4 regions of the Paraglaciecola sp. L1A13 genome follow, and region 1 is predicted to be linked to each of the others. Evidence: predicted binding sites of a transcription regulator. Region 1 holds the regulator's gene; each other region holds the start of a gene.
What was found. Region 1 encodes MetJ, which represses methionine synthesis genes. Its sites were predicted from a motif close to TAGACGTCTAGACGTCTA; they were not measured.

Region 1 (4,994 bases):
TATCGATATAAGCATTAAACCCAGACACATGACTGATAACGCCTTGGCTGTTTAAAAACAACAGGAGATACCCTGCACTTGCCACCGAAAACCAGAATCGTACCGGGCTACGTAATAGGGTGTACGTAACCAAAAAATACAGCACCATCATGGCAAGCGCACCGCTAAATAATGCGAAAATCGTGCTGTAGCGCTGTTCTTTTATTATTAAAGCGGATTCAGAAAAGAGCTGGAAAGAGAACACTAAAGGCCCTTCGTCATGCACTTTAATGTATATATTCCGAGGTTGAGCGTAGGGCATATCAATAGGCACAACAAATAGTCTGTGTCCGTAGGCGCGGTTTTCCATTGGTCGTGATGTGCCCAACCGATAGGAATTAATAATGCGTTCGCGTTCATCCAGAACATAGATATCAAGCGCATCGATACGGGGATTATCGATACTAATAAAATAGGGTTGATGTGTACTGTCACTTTGCAGTGTTATTTTGCCCCACAGGCTTTGATTAGCACTAAGCGGTTGAGGCGAAAACGCTGCACGCCAAGTTTGCAGTTCTTGTACGTCGGATAACTGCACTCGATTATCAGCGACTAACCATTGGCTTTTACTTAACAAGTCGGTGGTAGATGACGCGCTATCGATTTTGATGACACCAGGAGTTAAAACAGCCTGTGCATGCACAACCTGAAGTAACTGCATAGCGACAAGCAGTATCAGGCAGAGCACCAAATTTACGTGTTTTAAATGGCGTATTTTCACTATCTAAGAAACCATCGCTGTATGAGTTGCATCGATAGAGTACAACCTTAATATGTATCGTGAAGCGTAGCCTAACATCGGATATTCATTTTCAACAAAGGGTTTATCCTTAGTTATTTCGATTAACTGCTGCATGAAATTTCCATATGTTTTCCCCAATCAGGTGGCGGTTTTGCAAAATCTGCATATTCAGACTTAGATTCAAATGGCTGTTGCAGCACCTGCAAGAACTTTTTAAAACGAGAAAAGTCCCCTTCTTCTGCAGCGTCAATAGCAAGCTGAGCCTGATAATTACGTAAAACATATTGCGGATTTACGCCACGCATTTTGTTCTGGCGGTCATCGACAGGAATGTTTTGCTCAATTAAAGCGTGCTGATATTGGTTTAGCCAGCTTTGTGCCGCCTCTCGTTGAATGAAGTGATCCACAAGTTGTGTATTGGGTTGATGTTCATCTACCTCACATAGCAGGCGAAAGCTTATGTGATAGTCTCGTTTATCTTGAGAGATTAAATCTAACCAGCGATTAACTAATTCAGCGGTAGATGGGCTTGCGGTATATAGGCCGAGTTTCTGACGCATGAGATGAGAAAATTCACTTAACAGTTGTCCTTCGTATTCTCCTAAAGCATCTTTAATTTGTTCGATACTTAAATAAGGTGTAAATGCATGCGCCAGAGCATTTAAGTTCCATAAACCGATACCCGGTTGCTGCTCAAAAGCATATCGTCCTTGGTGATCAGAATGGTTACACACAAATTTTGGGTCGAAATCATCTAAGAAGGCGTAAGGACCAAAATCGAAGGTAATACCGTGTATCGACATGTTGTCCGTATTCATTACTCCGTGATTAAAGCCGAATGCTTGCCATTTTGCGATCATGCTGGCGGTATCCATTACGATACGTTCGAGCATAGCGAAATGCGGATTTTCTTGTTTTGCACAGGTTGAAAAGTGATGCTCTAAGCTATAATTAAATAAACGCTCAAGCTTATCTGTTTGGCCACTGTGGTAAAAATATTCGAAATGACCAAAGCGAATATGACTTTGGCTGATGCGGATCATCATCGCCGCTCGCTCTTGTTTTTCCCGGTACACGGGTTCATCACTCGTTATCAAGCACAGAGCTCTAGAGGTAGGGATCCCTAAATGATGCAAGGCTTCGCTGGCAAGATACTCGCGTAAAGTTGAGCGCAGTACCGCGCGGCCATCAGCAAAGCGAGAGTACGGGGTTGGTCCCGCGCCCTTTAGATGTAAATCCCAGCGCTGACCATTATTGTCTAGTGTTTCACCAAGCAGTAAACCTCGACCATCACCTAAGTCAGGATTCCAGCCGCCAAACTGATGACCACCATACTTTTGTGCAAAAGAATGCCTCGTAAATGAACTTGTGTTGTCAAATAGCATCGACGTTATGGTAGATTGCGTAAACCATGATGCAGGGAGTTGCAGCGCTTCGCGTAAAGTGTGGTTGACCTCAATGAGTTTAGGGTTAGCAACCTCTAGAGGTTGAGCATAGGCACCTAAGTCACCTAATTGCGTTGCATATGAATGATCTAAATTCACGTTCTGCCTCTATTTTATTACGAGTAAAATGGGTTATTGTAAAACTGACGTTATTTTAAGGACCAATTATGAATCTAATATCAAAAACATGTGTAGTGGTGAGTCTGTCAATGACCGCCATCCTATCAACTAACGTTTTCGCTGGCGACATTGCAGCTGGTAAATCTAAAGCGGCGACGTGTGTGGCATGTCATGGCGCTAACGGAATATCGCAAATTCCTATGTATCCGAATCTAGCAGGGCAAAAAGAGCAATATTTATCGATTCAACTAAAAGCGTTTCGCTCAGGCGAACGTAAAAATATGATTATGGCACCTATGGTTGCGGGTTTAAGTGATACCGATATCGATAATTTAGCGGCATATTTTTCTAGCTTGGACCCATCTGGAAAATAGTACAAGCTTTTGTTTTTAAAGTGAATTATCAAAGAGCTGGATGATGCGATATCTTCAGCTCTTTTTCTTTTAAGGTATCAACTAAGATAGCTTCGTATGCGCACATATTCATAAATTTGATGAGCCAGTTTCATGTTTTGCGCGTAGCTTACTTAATTATATAACTAATTAAACTAAGGCTCCTTTATGATCATACTCCACCATCTAAATAATTCCCGTTCTCAGCGTATTCTATGGATGTTAGAGGAGCTGGGGGTTGAATATGAGATTCAACGCTACCAACGTGATGGGCAGACTAATTTGGCTCCAGAGTCGTTGAAAAAAATTCACCCGTTGGGGAAATCCCCAGTGATCACTGATGGTGAAGTGACGGTCGCTGAATCTGGAGCAATTATTGACTATTTAGCCCGCAAATACAGTGATAAAGCACTGATCCCGCAAGCTGATACTGAAGCGTATCGTCAATATACTTATTGGTTACATTTTGCCGAAGGTACATTGATGCCTCCCATGGTCGCGAAGCTGGTGTTTGATAAAGTACGTCAAAACGCCAAGCCGTTCTTCGTCAAAATGGTGGCTAATAAAATTGCGGATAAGGTAATGGATGGCTATTTTGGCTTAAACCTTGTTGCCAACCTTAAATATGTTGAGCAGCACTTGGCTGATAATAAGTGGTTTGCCGGTGAAGCGTTATCAGGTGCAGATATACAAATGAGTTTTCCGCTAGAAGCGATGGCATCACGCAATATTTCTGGGGAGTATCCAAATATCGACGCGTATGTAAGACGTATTCATGCCCGTCCTGCTTATCAACAGGGGCTATCACGTGGTGGGCAATACGACTACGCTTAATTAAAAATTCTGCTTAGTGTTACACATAACTGAATAGCCCAATTAAATGGGCTATTCTTCTGAATCAATATCTATTCCCATTTCTTGCATGATACGCAAGGCATCACTAGGAATACGATTGTCGTTGTCTTTTTGCAAGTCGTTATCGTTTGGCAAAGGCTGCCCAGTGAAAGCATGCAAAAATGCTTCACACAATAATTCTGAATTCGTCGCGTGACGAAGATTGTTTACTTGTCTGCGGGTTCGCTCATCCGTTAATACCTTAAGCACTTTAAGAGGAATCGAGACAGTGACTTTCTTCACTTGCTCGCTCTTCTTTCCATGTTCAGCATAGGGATGAATGTATTTCCCGTTCCATTTAGTCGTTTTGGCCATCGGTTACTCGTTTTTTTCTTTCTTATAAGGGGAAATTCTAACCATTAAACAATAAAGGTCAACGATAGACTGCTAAACATCTTGACGGCTTTACGTACAAAGTTTAGTTTAGACGTCTAAACGTCCAGATAATTACGGAGCTTTCCATGGTCTCTTATGCACAAGGTATCGATGCCCTCAACCAATCACTGTCAGAAGTGAAAGGGATCAATGTATCATTTGAATTTTTTCCACCGAAAACAGAAACGATGGAACAAACATTGTGGAAATCGGTTGAACGATTGGCCCCGTTAAAACCCAAATATATGTCGGTCACTTACGGTGCGAATAGCGGTGAACGTGATCGTACCCATGAAATTGTTAAACGCATTCAAAGTGAAACTGGTATTGCAGCAGCTCCGCATTTAACGTGCGTTGATGCAAGTCGCGAAGAATTGAAACAAATCGCCAAAGACTACTGGGCTAGCGGTATTCGTAAAATTGTAGCCTTACGCGGCGATTTGCCAGAAGGATATACCGAACATGTATCCTATGCATCCGATTTAGTGGCCTTGCTCCGGGATGTGGCTGATTTTGATATTGCTGTTGCCGCTTATCCAGAAAAGCATCCAGAAGCACCAAACAGCCAGTTTGATTTGTTAAACCTAAAGCGCAAAGCAGAAGCAGGAGCGAATCAGGCAATTAGTCAGTTCTTTTTTGACGCTGAGGTATTTTTACGTTTTAGAGACAGAGCCGCAGCGGCTGGTATCGACATGGACATAGTGCCTGGCATTCTGCCTGTTACCAACTATAACACTTTGCAGCGTTTTGCCGGTTTTACCAATGTGCATGTGCCCAGTTGGCTTCACAAAATGTATGACGGCTTAGATTCAGATGATCAAACTACGCGTAATTTGATGGGGGCGAGTATCGCTATGGATATGGTCAAAGTATTGGCTAAAGAAGGCATTCGAGATTTTCATTTTTACACATTGAACCGTTGTGAATTAAGTTATGCTATTTGCCATATGTTAGGTGTTAGAGCAGACTAGGGCACTTACTCTTAGC
Region 2 (4,994 bases), 750 kb from region 1:
CTGTTCTCGTTGTTCAGTTAATACTTAACTTAAGGTATAAAAAAACGCATTGAGCGTTAGCGCAATGCGTTTTTTGGTGATTAAACGCGCAATATATAACGTATCGCGGCACAATAACCCGTTGTTACTTAGCCCCTGCACGCAAAGCTTCGGCTTTATCGGTTTTTTCCCATGGGAATTCTTCGCGGCCAAAGTGACCGTACGCGGCCGTCGCTTTATAAATTGGGCGCTCTAAATCAAGCATCTTGATTAGGCCATAGGGGCGTAACTCAAAATGTTCGCGTACCAATGCAGTTAATGCTTCATCTGAAATTTGGCCTGTGCCAAAGGTATCAATATTGATAGAGGTAGGTTCAGCAACACCAATAGCATAAGAAATCTGAATCTCACAGCGTTTGGCGAGACCTGCCGCAACGATATTTTTGGCCACATAGCGTCCAGCATAGGCTGCACTGCGGTCAACTTTAGAAGGATCTTTACCAGAAAACGCTCCACCACCATGACGTGCCATACCGCCGTACGTATCAACAATGATTTTACGTCCAGTCAAACCACAATCACCCATTGGTCCGCCGATAACAAAACGACCTGTTGGATTAATAAAATATTTGGTTTGCGCCGTTAACCATTTCGCTGGCAATACCGGTTTAATGATTTCTTCCATTACCGCTTCACGCAATTGTTCAGTGGTAATTGAATCACAATGCTGGGTTGATAATACCACTGCATCAATACCCACAGGCACATTGTCTTCATAAATAAACGTTACTTGGCTTTTTGCATCTGGGCGTAGCCAGTCTAGTTGACCACTTTTACGCACTTCAGCCTGTCGTTTCATCAAACGATGGGCATAAGTCACGGGTGCTGGCATGAGTACGTCGGTTTCGTCACTGGCGTAACCAAACATTAAGCCTTGATCACCAGCTCCTTGGTCTTCAGGACGAGAGCGGTCTACCCCTTGGTTAATATCAGGAGATTGTTTACCAATAGCGTTTAGAACGGCACATGAATCGGCATCAAAACCCATATCTGAATGGGTGTATCCAATTTCACGTACGGTATTACGTGTGAGCTCTTCAATATCAACCCAAGCATTGGTAGTGACTTCGCCACCTACCATGACCATGCCGGTTTTTACGTACGTTTCACAGGCCACGCGGGCCTTGGGATCTTGCGTTAGAATGGCGTCAAGTACCGCATCAGAAATCTGATCTGCGATTTTGTCTGGGTGCCCTTCGGATACCGACTCGGAGGTAAAAAGATGCTTTGCCATGTAGGATCCTTATTAAATAAAAAAATACTAATTAATATAGTGACATTTTACTGATTAAGATCAAAAATACCAGTCTTTACTTCTAGACGTCCAAACGGCTGGGCGTAAACGAACCGTTCCAGTAAAAAAAAGTCAATGACAAATGGAGTTTCGTTATGTTTTGTCGTTGCAGTTAGGCGAGGCCTAAGCCAGAATATAGAGCTAAATCGATCGCTATCTTACTATTCTAAGCAATTTTGACCGCGACCGTAAACCAGCCACTAATAATCAGGAGACCACATGCCTTCACGTCAACAACTCGCTAACGCAATCCGTGCGCTTAGTATGGATGCAGTACAACAGGCTAATTCAGGACACCCAGGCGCCCCTATGGGCATGGCCGATATTGCCGAAGTATTGTGGAATGATTTTTTAAAGCACAATCCTGCTAATCCGAAATGGGCGAACCGTGACCGGTTTATTATGTCCAACGGCCATGGCTCGATGTTAGTTTACTCGCTATTGCATTTGACGGGTTATGCATTGCCAATTGAAGAACTGAAAAATTTCCGTCAGTTACATTCTAAAACTCCTGGTCATCCAGAGTATGGTTATGCACCAGGCGTTGAAACAACTACTGGCCCACTAGGTCAGGGTATTAGTAATGCTGTGGGCATGGCGATTGCGGAAAAGGTGCTCGCTGCACAATTTAACCAAGAAAAATTCGATATTGTAGATCATTTTACCTATTGCTTCTTGGGTGATGGTTGCTTGATGGAAGGTATTTCACATGAAGCTTGTTCGCTAGCGGGTACGTTAGGGCTAGGCAAACTTGTGATGTTTTGGGATGACAATGGTATCTCTATCGATGGTAACGTAAAAGGTTGGTTCACTGACAACACGCCTGCACGATTTGAAGCCTATGGATGGCAAGTCATTGCACATGTTGATGGTCATGATCCAGAAGCAATTAAAGCGGCTGTTGAAAAGGCGAAAGCCAATACTACTCAACCGACCTTAATCTGTTGTAAAACCGTGATCGGTTTTGGTTCACCCAATAAATCAGGTAGCCATGACTCACACGGCTCGCCTTTAGGCGTGGATGAGATTGCCGCAACCCGTGAATTCTTAAAATGGCCTTATGCTCCTTTTGAAATTCCAAATGATATTTATGCAGGATGGGACGCTAAATCAGCTGGTTCTGAACGTGAACAAGCTTGGAATGAGCAATTTTCAGCTTATGAGAAAGCACACCCTGAATTAGCCGCAGAATTAACACGTCGTTTAAATGGCGATTTGCCAGCTGATTTTGCTGAAAAAGCACAAGCTTTTATAGAGCAATCTCAAGAAAAAGCAGAAAATATTGCTAGTCGTAAAGCATCTCAGAACTCTATCGAAGCCTTTGCTTCTATTATGCCTGAAATTCTAGGTGGTTCAGCGGATTTAGCCGGTTCAAACTTGACTTTGTGGTCTAAATCTAAAGGTGTAACCGCAGATGATGCCAGTGGTAACTACTTATACTACGGTGTACGTGAATTCGGCATGAGCGGTATTATGAATGGCCTTGGTCTGCATGGCGGCTTCCGACCTTTCGGCGCAACCTTTTTAATGTTTATGGAATATGCACGAAATGCCGTACGTATGGCCTCATTGATGGGTATTCCTAACATCTTCGTTTATACCCACGACTCAATTGGTCAAGGTGAAGATGGCCCAACGCATCAACCGATTGAACAGATTGCTAACTTGCGCTTAACGCCAAATTTAGACACGTGGCGTCCTTGTGACGGTGCTGAAACTGCCGTCGCATGGAAGTCAGCTTTAGAGCGTAAAGATGGTCCAAGTGCATTAGTATTTAGTCGTCAAGGTTTACCTGCACAAGCGCGTAATGCACAGCAATTAGCTAACGTGGCTAAGGGCGGTTACGTTCTGAAGGATTGCGATAGCACTCCTCAGGTTATTTTAATTGGTACAGGTTCTGAAGTAGGCGTTGCTATGGATGCTGCTGAACAACTTAGCGCTAAAGGTGTTGCTGTTCGCGTGGTGTCTATGCCAAGTACATCTGTGTTTGACCAGCAAGATGCTGCATATCGAGAAACTGTATTACCTCGAGCAGTGACTGCTCGGGTTGCAGTTGAAGCAGCTCATGTGGATTACTGGAGCAAATACGTTGGGCTTGACGGCGCAGTGGTGGGTATGACTACTTTCGGTGAGTCAGCACCTGGTGGCGTATTGCTGAAACACTTTGGTATAACAGCCGATGCAGTAGCCGAGAAGGCACAAGGTTTATTGAATTCTTAGGAAATGCCTTCCAGTTGAAACAATAAAACTATAATCTAAGGCGCTCTCAAGCGCCTTAGTTGTTTTAGCGAATTAATAATAGCGAATATACTTTTTCAATAAGAGTCGAATGATACGAGTAGCAATAAATGGGTTTGGTCGTGTTGGACGCAACGTATTACGTGCGCTATACGAAACTGGACAGAACAAACAGATTCAAATTGTGGCGATCAATGAACTCGCTGAGCCTGAAGGCGTGGCACATCTTTTAAAGTATGATACTGCCCATGGGCGTTTTCGCTTTCCAGTGGTACTGGACAATCAACAGCTTGTTGTTGCTGGTGATCGCATCACGCTTTTACAGCAGGGAAATATCGGCAAGTTGCCTTGGTCTGAGCTGGATATCGACGTGGTATTAGAATGCACAGGCGTAAATAACGAGCGCAGTCATGGTGAACAACACCTTGCTCAAGGCGCTAAAAAAGTGCTGTTTTCTCAGCCATGTGGCTCAGATATGGACGCCACAATTATTGTTGGTATTAATGATGATACGTTAAGAGCGAGCGATACAATTGTATCTGCTGGCTCATGTACCACTAATTGTATCATTCCAGTTATCCAAGTGCTTGATGAAGCTTTCTCAGTTTCAAGTGGCACTATTACCACTATCCATTCATCTATGCATGACCAACAAGTGATCGATGCTTACCATCCAGATTTACGCCGAACTCGAGCCGCCAGTCAATCGATTATTCCGGTCGACACTAAGCTTGCACGGGGCATAGAACGGGTTTTACCTAAATTTGCTGGTAAATTTGAAGCGATAGCAGTACGTGTACCGACCATCAATGTTTCTGCTATGGACTTAAGTGTCACTCTTGAAGCTAAGGTCACTATTGAAGAGGTTAATCAAGCCTTAAAAGCAGTCAAAAATGGTCGCTTAAACGGCATATTAGATTTTACTGAAGAGCCTTTAGTCTCAGTGGATTTTAATCATGATGCACATTCTTGTATTGTTGATGGTACACAAACGCGTGTTAGCCACAAGCAACTCGTTAAGTTGCTTGTTTGGTGTGACAACGAGTGGGGATTTTCTAATCGTATGATAGATATTGTGCAGGTTATGAACAGACTGACATTAGGTAGCGCGAGTCATTAACTGATGGTTCACTTTAGTACAAGCTAAAGTGCGAAAAATAGAAATCAAATAAATACATTTTTTTATGAGTAATACACGTTTTAACACGCCAATTGGGGGAAATATGTCAATAGTCAACATGACTGATTTAGAGTTAGCAGGAAAACGAGTTCTTATTCGTCAGGATCTTAACGTACCGATTAAAGACGGTAAAGTGACCTCAGATGCGCGTATTAAGGCCTCGTTAGGTACATTGAAAATTGCTATTGATGCGGGTGCTAAGGTGATGGTTATGTCTCACCTAGGCCGGCCAACAGAAGGGCA
Region 3 (4,994 bases), 1.1 Mb from region 1:
ACGGCGTAATCAAACCAGATAAGCCAATCATATCAACATTTTCGTCTTTGGCGACCTGCAGAATTTTGGCGCAAGGCACCATTACACCTAAATCGATAATTTCGAAGTTATTACATTGTAGAACCACACCTACAATGTTCTTACCTATGTCATGTACATCACCTTTCACCGTTGCCAGTAAAATTTTACCGTTCGTACTGCCCACATCTTTTGTAGCTTCAATGTAAGGATTTAAATACGCGACGGCTTTTTTCATAACGCGCGCTGATTTAACCACCTGAGGAAGGAACATTTTACCTTCACCAAATAAGTCACCCACCACGTTCATACCATCCATTAAAGGACCTTCGATGACATGCAAAGGCTTTTCAGCCTGTTGGCGCGCCAGTTCTGTATCCTCATCAATATAATCGGTGATACCTCGAACAAGTGCATGCTCTAAACGCTTATTAACGGGTAACTCACGCCACTCAAGGTTTTCTTTAACTTGCGCCTTACCATCCCCTTGATACTTAGGGGCTAGTTCTAATAAGCGATCTGTCGCCTCGGCATTCCGATTAAGTATCACATCCTCAACCGCTTCTTTTAGCTCCGCTGGGATTTGGTCATATACTTCAAGCTGACCAGCATTAACGATGCCCATATCCATTCCAGCTTTGATAGCATGGTACAAAAACACCGAGTGCATTGCTTCGCGCACCGGATTATTACCGCGGAATGAAAAAGAAACGTTCGATAAACCACCGGATATATGGGCATGGGGTAATTCTTGGGTAATACGCCGAGTGGCGTTAATAAAATCTACGGCATAGTTGTTATGTTCTTCAATACCTGTCGCCACGGCGAAGATATTGGGATCAAAAATAATGTCTTCTGGCGGAAAGCCGATTTTCTCAGTTAAAAGCCGATAGCTACGCTGACAAATTTCAAATTTACGGTCTTCAGTATCAGCTTGACCTGATTCATCAAACGCCATAACAACCGTCGCCGCTCCATAGCGTTTTAGCAATTTAGCTTGATGTAAGAAGTTCTCTTCCCCCTCTTTTAAGCTAATAGAGTTAACTATTGCCTTGCCTTGTACGCACTTTAATCCCGCTTCAATAACTGACCATTTAGACGAGTCAATCATTATGGGCACACGAGAAATATCCGGTTCAGAAGCAATCAAATTTAAGAAACGAGTCATGGCTGCTTCTGAGTCCAACATAGCTTCGTCCATGTTGATATCGATGATCTGCGCACCGTTTTCTACTTGCTGACGAGCAACATCTAACGCTTTTTCAAAATCGTCTTCTAGAATTAGGCGTTTGAACATGGCAGAGCCTGTTACATTGGTACGCTCGCCGACATTGATAAAAGATGCACTTGCTTTGGTCATAAGTCACTCAGTCTACTAAATTTTTTCATTTACTACTTCGCAGGGCTAGGTAACAAAGCGACCCACGAACATTACGTCTTTTGGCGGCAACTTAATGCACAAAAGGCTCTAATCCCGATAAACGCAGTTTGACCTCGCGCTTAGGGATAACCCGCGGTGCAACACCATCTACTACATTGGCGATGGCAGCAATATGCTCGGGGGTTGAGCCACAACAACCGCCGACTATATTCACTAGCCCGGAGTGTGCCCATTCGCGAATATGCTCTGCCATTTCGTCGCTTTCTAGATCGTATTCGCCAAACTCATTTGGCAATCCTGCATTAGGATGTGCTGAAACTAGGCACTCCGCCACAGTAGACACTTCATCTACATACTGGCGCAATAAATCAGGACCTAACGCACAATTCAAACCGAAAGAAAACGGGTTAGTATGACGCATCGAATAATAAAACGCTTCGGCGGTCTGGCCCGACAACGTTCTGCCGGATGCATCGGTTATTGTACCTGAAATCATAACCGGTAAGAATTTGCCTAACGCTTCAAATACAGTATCAACGGCAAAAGCCGCAGCTTTGGCATTGAGTGTGTCGAATATGGTTTCTATCATGATCAAATCAGCACCGCCTTCGATCAATCCATGCGTTGCTTCTACATATGCTTCGACTAATTGATCAAACGTTACGTTACGCTCACCGGGATCATTTACATTTGGTGAAATGGATGCTGTGCGACTCGTCGGCCCTAACACACCAGCCACAAAACGGGGTTTATCAGGTGTTAATGCGGAGTATTTATCAGCCGCTTTACGCGCTAATTTCGCTGCCTCTATATTTATCTCCTTAGCAAGAGATTGCATATTGTAATCAGCCATTGAAATCGTAGTGGCATTAAAAGTGTTCGTTTCAATAATATCCGCCCCAGCTGCAAGATAAGCGCAATGAATATCATAAATCGCATCAGGCTGAGTCAAAGTCAGTAAATCATTGTTGCCTTTGACATCACTCTGCCAATCTATAAATCGCTCACCTCGGTAATCATCTTCTTGAAAATCATGAGCCTGGATCATGGTTCCCATGGCGCCATCTAAAATAAGAATGCGTTTTTTTGCAGCGTCGTGTAAGGTTTGTTCGGAGGATACTGTTGACACTATATTTCCTTTAAAACTGATAAATAATTTGCTCTAATCTTTCTTTGACAATGATGCCAAATCATAGGGCGTGTTCTGATATACGTAATAGTTTAACCAATTGGTAAACAGCAAACTACCATGAGCTCGCCAAGTCACCATAGGTGCCTGGGTTGGATCATCTTCAGGATAGTAATTTTCGGGAATAATTGCCTCTAAACCGGCGTTAACGTCTCGCTGGTATTCTTGAGCTAAGCTGTCAGGATCATATTCTGGGTGCCCTGTAACAAACACTAAGCGTTTATCCTCTGATGCAACAATATATGCCCCTGTTTTTTCAGAACTCGCGAGTACTTTCAATCCATCCACAGATTCGTAATCAGCGACGCTGATTTCACCATAGCGTGAATGCGGCGCATTAAATATGGGATCAAAACCGCGCATTAGCTCATTGTGTTCATTTTGCACCTGATGTGGAAAAATCCCACTCAATTTGACGTCTCGTAAACTGCGATTCTTGCCAAAAAAATGATATAGCGCAGCGTGGGCTGCCCAACATGAAAATAAGGTGGACTGGACATGTTGCCGAGCCCACTCCAACACAACCTTCATTCTTTCCCAGTATTTAACATCATCGTAATCCAGCAGCGCCAAAGGCGCACCTGTTACAATTAATCCGTCATATTGCTTATCAGCCACGTCATCAAAGTTGTGATAGAAGGCTTTCATATGGGATTCAGGTGTGTTTTTGGGCGCCTTGTTATCGATACGAATCAAATCTACATTAATTTGCAGGGGAGTATTCGACAACAAACGCAAAAACTGCACTTCCGTTTCTAACTTATTCGGCATTAAGTTCAAGATACCCACTTCCAGCGGACGGATATCCTGCATGGCAGCACGGTCGGTATCCATTATAAAAATATTCTCACTATTTAAAATGCTCTGTGCGGGCAATTCAGTAGGAATACGAATAGGCATCATGGCTCCAAGATGTGTTGAGATGCTCTAAATTTGGAGCAAAACGAGATGAATGTCAACATCTTTACGTCTAGACGTCTAAACGTAAACTATTTAAAAATATTCATTTTTTATGGGTAAACGGCAATCGTTTGGGATTACTGCAAATGGTAAGATTGTCTCGCTGCGCTTTGAATTCAAGAGATTAATACGTTGTATCAAATGCAGTAATTTACCGCCCCAAGTATAGTTTAAAGCCAATGCAGATGGTAAACGAGTGCCATCAGGGCACAAATGAAAAAGGGGCACCTTTGAGGCAAGGAGTGATATAAAGCGGTAGTAAGTTAGGTAAAACTAATCTGACAAGGGAGGAATAATAAAACAAGACCGTAAACGATTAACCCTTATGAAGGTTGTAAATTAGCTCGGCTTCGGCCTTAGGCATATCGCACTCATGCATTAACTCTTCAACCGAGTAGCCGCTTGCGACTAGCTTTGCCGCTTGTTGATACAAACGGCTTTGGGGATCTTGATTAGCAAGTTGCTCTTGCTGAACGGCAGTTTGCTTAACCGTCGTGACCAACGCTTTTATTTTGTCACCCATGCCGATGCTACCCACTCGTACTTCTTGCAACTCCTGTTGATTAACAAGCAATTGCTCTTGCAACGCCGCCAAACGCGTTTGTTGCTGTTCGCATTTTTCTTGCAACCCCGCGATACGCTTTGTCAGCACAGTACAAACACCAATAAATAGCACTATGGCGATAATAATAACCAAGTAAATCAGATGATTTATTTCCACATTTGCGTCCAGTTGCATTACTAATTAGTGTTACGAATTAAATATTCGTTAACTCATCCCACTCTTCATCGCTCAAGAGTTTGTTCAGATCGACCAAAATTAACAACTGACCGTCACGATTACTCACACCTTGAATAAACTTAGCGCTCTCTTCCGTTCCAACATTTGGTGCACTATCAATTTCCGATGAACGTAAGTAAACCACTTCGGCAACACTGTCGACCAATATACCTAGCACCTGCTCTTCAGATTCGATAATAACGATACGTGTGCTGTCAGTTAAATCCGTTGGTTCTAATCCAAAGCGAGCACGAGTATCAATAACAGTGACGACATTGCCGCGAAGGTTAATAATGCCTAACACGTAATCAGGCGCACCGGGTACTGGCGCAATTTCGGTGTGGCGTAAGACCTCTTGTACCTGCATAACGTTAATGCCATAGGTCTCTTCACCTAACTTGTAAGTTACCCATTGCAATACTTCATCATTGCGATCAGAAGATGCGTTACTTGATGTTCTATCTTCAGTCATATTTCTACTCCAGCATCAATTTGCTAGTTATCATTGCTATTCATACCTTGATCAAGCAAACGAATAAGTTGCTTAACATTTACCAAGGCACACATTTTTTTCTTTACCATGCCACTGAGCCACGTACGCTTGCCATCAAACTTGCGCCACTTTACATCATCGGGTTGCAAAGTAATGGTGTCAATAATACGTT
Region 4 (4,994 bases), 410 kb from region 1:
TTTCAATCACTGTTGAAATTGAACGCTCCGATGAACCCTGAGCGATCGCAACGTTATTAACACGCGCTTGTGCTAAAGAACTAAAAAACTTAGCCGCTAATCCCTGTGAGTGGCGCATACCATCTCCCACTAAGGTCACTATCGCTAAGTCATGACGCACTTCAATTGGGTCAAGTAAATTGTTGGCTAACTCAAGCGCAAAAGAGTCTTCTAATAAGTCTTGAGCACGAACCGCATCTTTACTATGAATACAGAAGCTAATGCTGTACTCAGAAGATGACTGCGTGATTAAGCTAATAGAGATATTCGCATTCGACATGACTTCGAATACGCGACTAGCCATACCGACCATGCCTTTCATGCCTGGACCTGCCACATTAAACATGGTCATATCATCCAGATGTGAAATGCCTTTTACACTCGTCCACTTAGTGCTCGCTTCATTACTGATAAGCGTACCTGGTGCAGCAGGATTAAGAGTATTACGAATAAGACAAGGGATATGATGCTGAGCAATCGGACCAATCGTTTTCGGATGCAATACTTTTGCGCCGAAGTAAGATAACTCCATAGCTTCTTGATAAGTCAACTTGTCGAGTAGCACTGCACCATCAACTTGGTTCGGATCCGCGTTATAAACCCCGTCTACGTCGGTCCAAATTTCACAACACTCGGCACCAATACAGGCCGCTAATATAGCTGCTGAATAGTCAGAACCGTTGCGGCCTAACGTGACTTTTTCACCTTCCGCATTGACCGCTACAAAGCCAGGCATAATAAGTACTACGTCGCCCGAGCTATCGACTTCACTGAAGCGCGCTTTACTGACGGCAACATCAGCAATACTATCGAGGTAATCTCCTTCCGCTAAAATTAATTCAGCAGGGTCAATAATTTGATTTTTAGTACCAAGAGTCGTCAATATTTGGCTAAATATATTAACGCTCATGTATTCGCCGATGCTTAAAATTTTTGCAACTACAGACTCAGGAGCACAACGTAATAATGCAAAGCCTTCAAGATGCTGGTTCAATTCATTCAATACTTTTTGAATGTAAGGGGCAAGCTTGCTGTCATCAAATTCAGGAAGGGTATCGTTTAAATCATCTAAAATACCGAAGAGCACCATGTTCAGCTTAGCGAACAATTCGCCGTAATCCTTACCGCTGCTGGCTTCTTCGCATAACAAAGATAATGCATTGGTTACACCTTTAGGGGCTGATAACACAACGGCAGAGCCGCTGGTTGCATGGGTATCTAAACAAATGTCTTTTACCCGTAAGTAACGCTCTGCATCGGCTAATGACGAACCGCCAAACTTCAACACCTTCATGTATTTTGCTCCTAGTGTGGTTATTCACACTCCGTTTTTGACGCGACGGAATAACCAGTAATTAACTTTTTTGCTGCGCTAATAACAAAAAAGCCCGCTTTAATTTGCGGGCTTTATGTCTGTTCGATATGCACAAGCCAGCGATCACCTCAAAGAGGTGATAATCATAATCATGCCGGTGGTGCTTGTTATTATATTTGAATCTACGTTCATGGGCTCAATTTGCCGTATAGACGTCTATATGTCAACCATCTAGACGTCTTGTTGTGAGATTTATTATGCATTTTCATTCTACTTGGAAATTATTTTACCGTTTATCGTCTAAACAACGCACAAAAGCATTATTTGTGAAAATAAGATAACGTAAATAAACGGCTAAAATATGACCTAGTTATGGATGCGTTCGCTTGACCAGTAAGGGTAAACGAATCTGCTACTCGCTGCGGCGCGGATTATTACGAGCCTTAAAATTGCTTTAAAATTCGAGCGTCGTAATCGTTAGGGTCTAACGTTAAATTATATTGTGCCGCAAGCACATCAAGCTTGGCTTGTTCAATCGCTAAGTCATCCATAATAATGGTGTTGTCGTCCAGCTGCCATAATAACCGTGAGCCAGCATAACTATATTGCAGTGCGAGTAACGCATTAGCGTTACCTTGTTCAGCGGCCGCTTTAAGTTTACGCATTTTGCGGTTTATTTTATTCAGTGCTTGCTTTAACTCCCAAACATATACGACTTCGGTCATAAAATCGTGAGTTCGGTATTTATTGAGTAACCACCCTAACGTTAGACTTGTTACTACCACGCCGAGCAAATTCCAGTGAAAATGGCTACCACTGTCATCGGGGAATAAGGCAATCAACCCTTGTGAAATAGTTAAACTCCCTACTGCCAAGCCTGCTATACATCCCACTATTACCAAGTTTAAATGGCGTCGATAACGGGCTTTATTAATTTCAATGAGCTGCATAATAACCAAAAATAGATTTACGGATTTGTGTACTCGAAGTGTAACGAAACTTAGCGTATACCGGTAATATAATGCTTAACCGCTTGAATCACTTCCCCTTAGAACAGCTAAGCATTTTATTTGCTAGAAGTTTCGGCTACGCGCTGAGCTAACAGCGCGGCTTGAATACCCAAACCTTCACACACAGAATTAAACGCGTCTCCTTGCATCACGGGTAAGTGGGGCAACATCACTTCCTCTAGCTCTTTTTTTACGATGGGCGACAAACTCATTCCCCCCGTAATAAATAACATTTCAGGTGGTTCAATGCTGTTTCGTAAACACTCGGTCACCAACGCTTTTACCTTACTCATCCACGATTGCATCGAACTACTAAGTTCTTCGATAGTGATATCTACATCGTAGTCCGGCTCGATATAATGCAGAGGCAAGGTGATGGTGTCTTTCGAGGAAAGCATTTCTTTTGCCAAACGCGCGGAGTTAACCAATCTGGCTGATAATTTCTCTTCTTGAACGGTTAACAGTCGTGCCAATAACTTAGGCTCTTTTACATCAGACTTGGTTTGAACAATATCTAACCAGTACTCGTCTGAGAAAAATTGATTAAGTTTTGGAATATCGTCAACCGCACACATGTCAGAAAAGAATGTTGGAGGCACTGGCAACCCATTACGCATCAACATACCGCGCCCCATAGTGGGAGCAATGCTTTTAATAATAAGGTTTTTGTCACATTCCATACCACCTAAACGCGCTCCCGTGACCGACAGTACATCTTGCTGACGATCATGGTTGGCTTGCTTTTCCGGTGATAATTTAATGCAACAGATATCTGTGGTACCGCCACCAATGTCGGCTACCAGCACATTGGTATGTTTATCCAGGGTTCGTTCAATTTTATAAGCCGCAGCTATAGGCTCTTCTAGAAATTCAACATGGGCAAATCCGGCCAGAGTTGCCGCTTGGGTCATAATATCAATAGCTTGATTATTACCTTCTTGCCCCCTAGTACCATGAAATTTCACCGGGCGGCCTATGACAGCAGTATCCACCGGCATATTGAGTTGTTGCTCGGCACTTAAACGAAAGAATTCCAATTGCTTGGCGATAAGCCCCACAAATGCTTGTTGTTGACCCGCTACTAAACTGGCTCCCAAGAAGTTCTTAGGCGAATATATAAGCCGGCCTTTATCAGGGGTAGTTAAATAACGTTTAAAGCCCTCTTCACCAAACGCAAATTGCCCCGTTTCCACCAGCTGCTTTAACGGCAAATCTTGGACTGTCATATCTTTTAACAAAAGCTCAATCGCGCGACGTTGCAAATCAGGAAGATTATGGAACTCGGCGCGTAAATCGTCTATTTGATTACTATAACGTTGCTGCTCTCTGGCGTCTTGGGCTTCGTAATAGCCTTCTTTAGCTTTATCTATCTGCTCTGAAATCGCCCGTTTTATTTGTGCAACTTTGGCTTCAATCATCGAGACTGGAGGCGTAGGCAACTCATGTTCATAATAGATAAAAACGGACGAGCGGATCTTATTCGCCCCATCAACATTAGGATCGAGTTTGATAAAATGGTGCTGCTGACCATCAAAGTAGGAAACCTCAGAGTTTGACGTCCCGTAATCTATGCCTATTGCTGCCATATCCGCCGTTCATTGACCTAAAATAAAGCCGCGAAGTGTAATGTAAAAATATGCTCACTTCATTAATTGTTTTACCTGAAGTACTTTAATCCTTTATCCATATGGATAACTCTCTTAATCGGCAAATAAAGTACAACCGCTATTTTCCTGCGACCTAACGGTCGTAATTGGGCTTTATCTCCCACTTCAGGTTAAACAAGAAGCAGCGTTAATTGACGGAATGAGCCCCATCTTACGGCATAGCTTATAAGCACCTAATACATCTGGTGATGGCAACTTATAGGCTTTTTTGATATTGATAGTAAATTGATGGTTAGCGCATAAGTGGGTTTTAAGTGAACAACACACACGCTTCAGTGTTGAATAAAGTGGCGTATTTGATTCTGCATGGCTTTGACAAAAGCTATCGTTGGCATTCACGCATTACTCGAGATGCACAACGACGCTTTGAGCAAGCTCAGTGGCAAGAGACACAAAAAGCGGTGAAAGAGCGAATCGCCATATACGAGCGTACATTGTCGGATGCTGTAGGGGAAATTTATCAACAGGTTTTTCCTCATCAAGAAAACAACCAATTTTGGCTAGCATTAAAAAGTCGCTTTCAAAAACTTCTTAGTGACCATCCTCAATACGAACTGGCTGAGACTTTCTACAACTCAGTTATTGGGCGCATTTTCAAGCATCAGAAAATTAACGATAGCATGATGTTTATTCTGCCTACCCGCTGTTATTTGGCTGGGCTGCAGCGCCATTTGGTAGTACACAGTTTTGATACCTCTGGCACTGTGAGTCAGATGCTAGTTGATATTTTTTCGCAATATAAATTTGAAATTAATTTTCAAGATATGCAGCGAGATCTTGACCATTTAGAGGATGCCTTGCGCAGCCGCTTAAATACTGGCCAGTTAGCGAGCGTACATACAGTCGAAATGCTCAAATCAGTATTTTATCGCAGTAAATCCGCATACTTAATTGGGCGTATTTGTATGCCAGATGAAACGCTGCCCTTTGTTATTCCTCTTTCTATTGACGAATCCGGTAGCG

Region 2: the regulator MetJ is predicted to act here: its motif matches at 1,349-1,366, upstream of metK (methionine adenosyltransferase).
Region 3: the regulator MetJ is predicted to act here: its motif matches at 3,552-3,569, upstream of metA (homoserine O-succinyltransferase).
Region 4: the regulator MetJ is predicted to act here: its motif matches at 1,556-1,573, upstream of thrA (bifunctional aspartate kinase/homoserine dehydrogenase I).

The regions. Positions count from the first base shown of each region.
Region 1 is NZ_CP047024.1:4,561,669-4,566,662, reverse strand. Features, by position in the region: gene GQR89_RS19370 (EAL domain-containing protein) at 1-715, opposite strand, end outside; gene GQR89_RS19365 (YdiU family protein) at 883-2,325, opposite strand; gene GQR89_RS19360 (cytochrome c) at 2,394-2,720, shown strand; gene GQR89_RS19355 (glutathione S-transferase family protein) at 2,907-3,572, shown strand; gene metJ (met regulon transcriptional regulator MetJ) at 3,624-3,947, opposite strand; gene metF (methylenetetrahydrofolate reductase) at 4,094-4,978, shown strand.
Region 2 is NZ_CP047024.1:3,811,669-3,816,662, reverse strand. Features, by position in the region: gene metK (methionine adenosyltransferase) at 125-1,273, opposite strand; gene tkt (transketolase) at 1,553-3,553, shown strand; gene epd (erythrose-4-phosphate dehydrogenase) at 3,663-4,691, shown strand; gene GQR89_RS16175 (phosphoglycerate kinase) at 4,795-4,994, shown strand, end outside.
Region 3 is NZ_CP047024.1:3,475,779-3,480,772, forward strand. Features, by position in the region: gene metH (methionine synthase) at 1-1,378, opposite strand, end outside; gene GQR89_RS14655 (homocysteine S-methyltransferase family protein) at 1,470-2,528, opposite strand; gene metA (homoserine O-succinyltransferase) at 2,562-3,488, opposite strand; gene GQR89_RS14665 (DUF2802 domain-containing protein) at 3,865-4,269, opposite strand; gene GQR89_RS14670 (chemotaxis protein CheW) at 4,307-4,801, opposite strand; gene GQR89_RS14675 (chemotaxis protein CheW) at 4,825-4,994, opposite strand, start outside.
Region 4 is NZ_CP047024.1:4,149,252-4,154,245, forward strand. Features, by position in the region: gene thrA (bifunctional aspartate kinase/homoserine dehydrogenase I) at 1-1,333, opposite strand, end outside; gene GQR89_RS17465 (DUF3087 domain-containing protein) at 1,798-2,304, opposite strand; gene GQR89_RS17470 (Hsp70 family protein) at 2,421-3,950, opposite strand; gene aceK (bifunctional isocitrate dehydrogenase kinase/phosphatase) at 4,286-4,994, shown strand, end outside.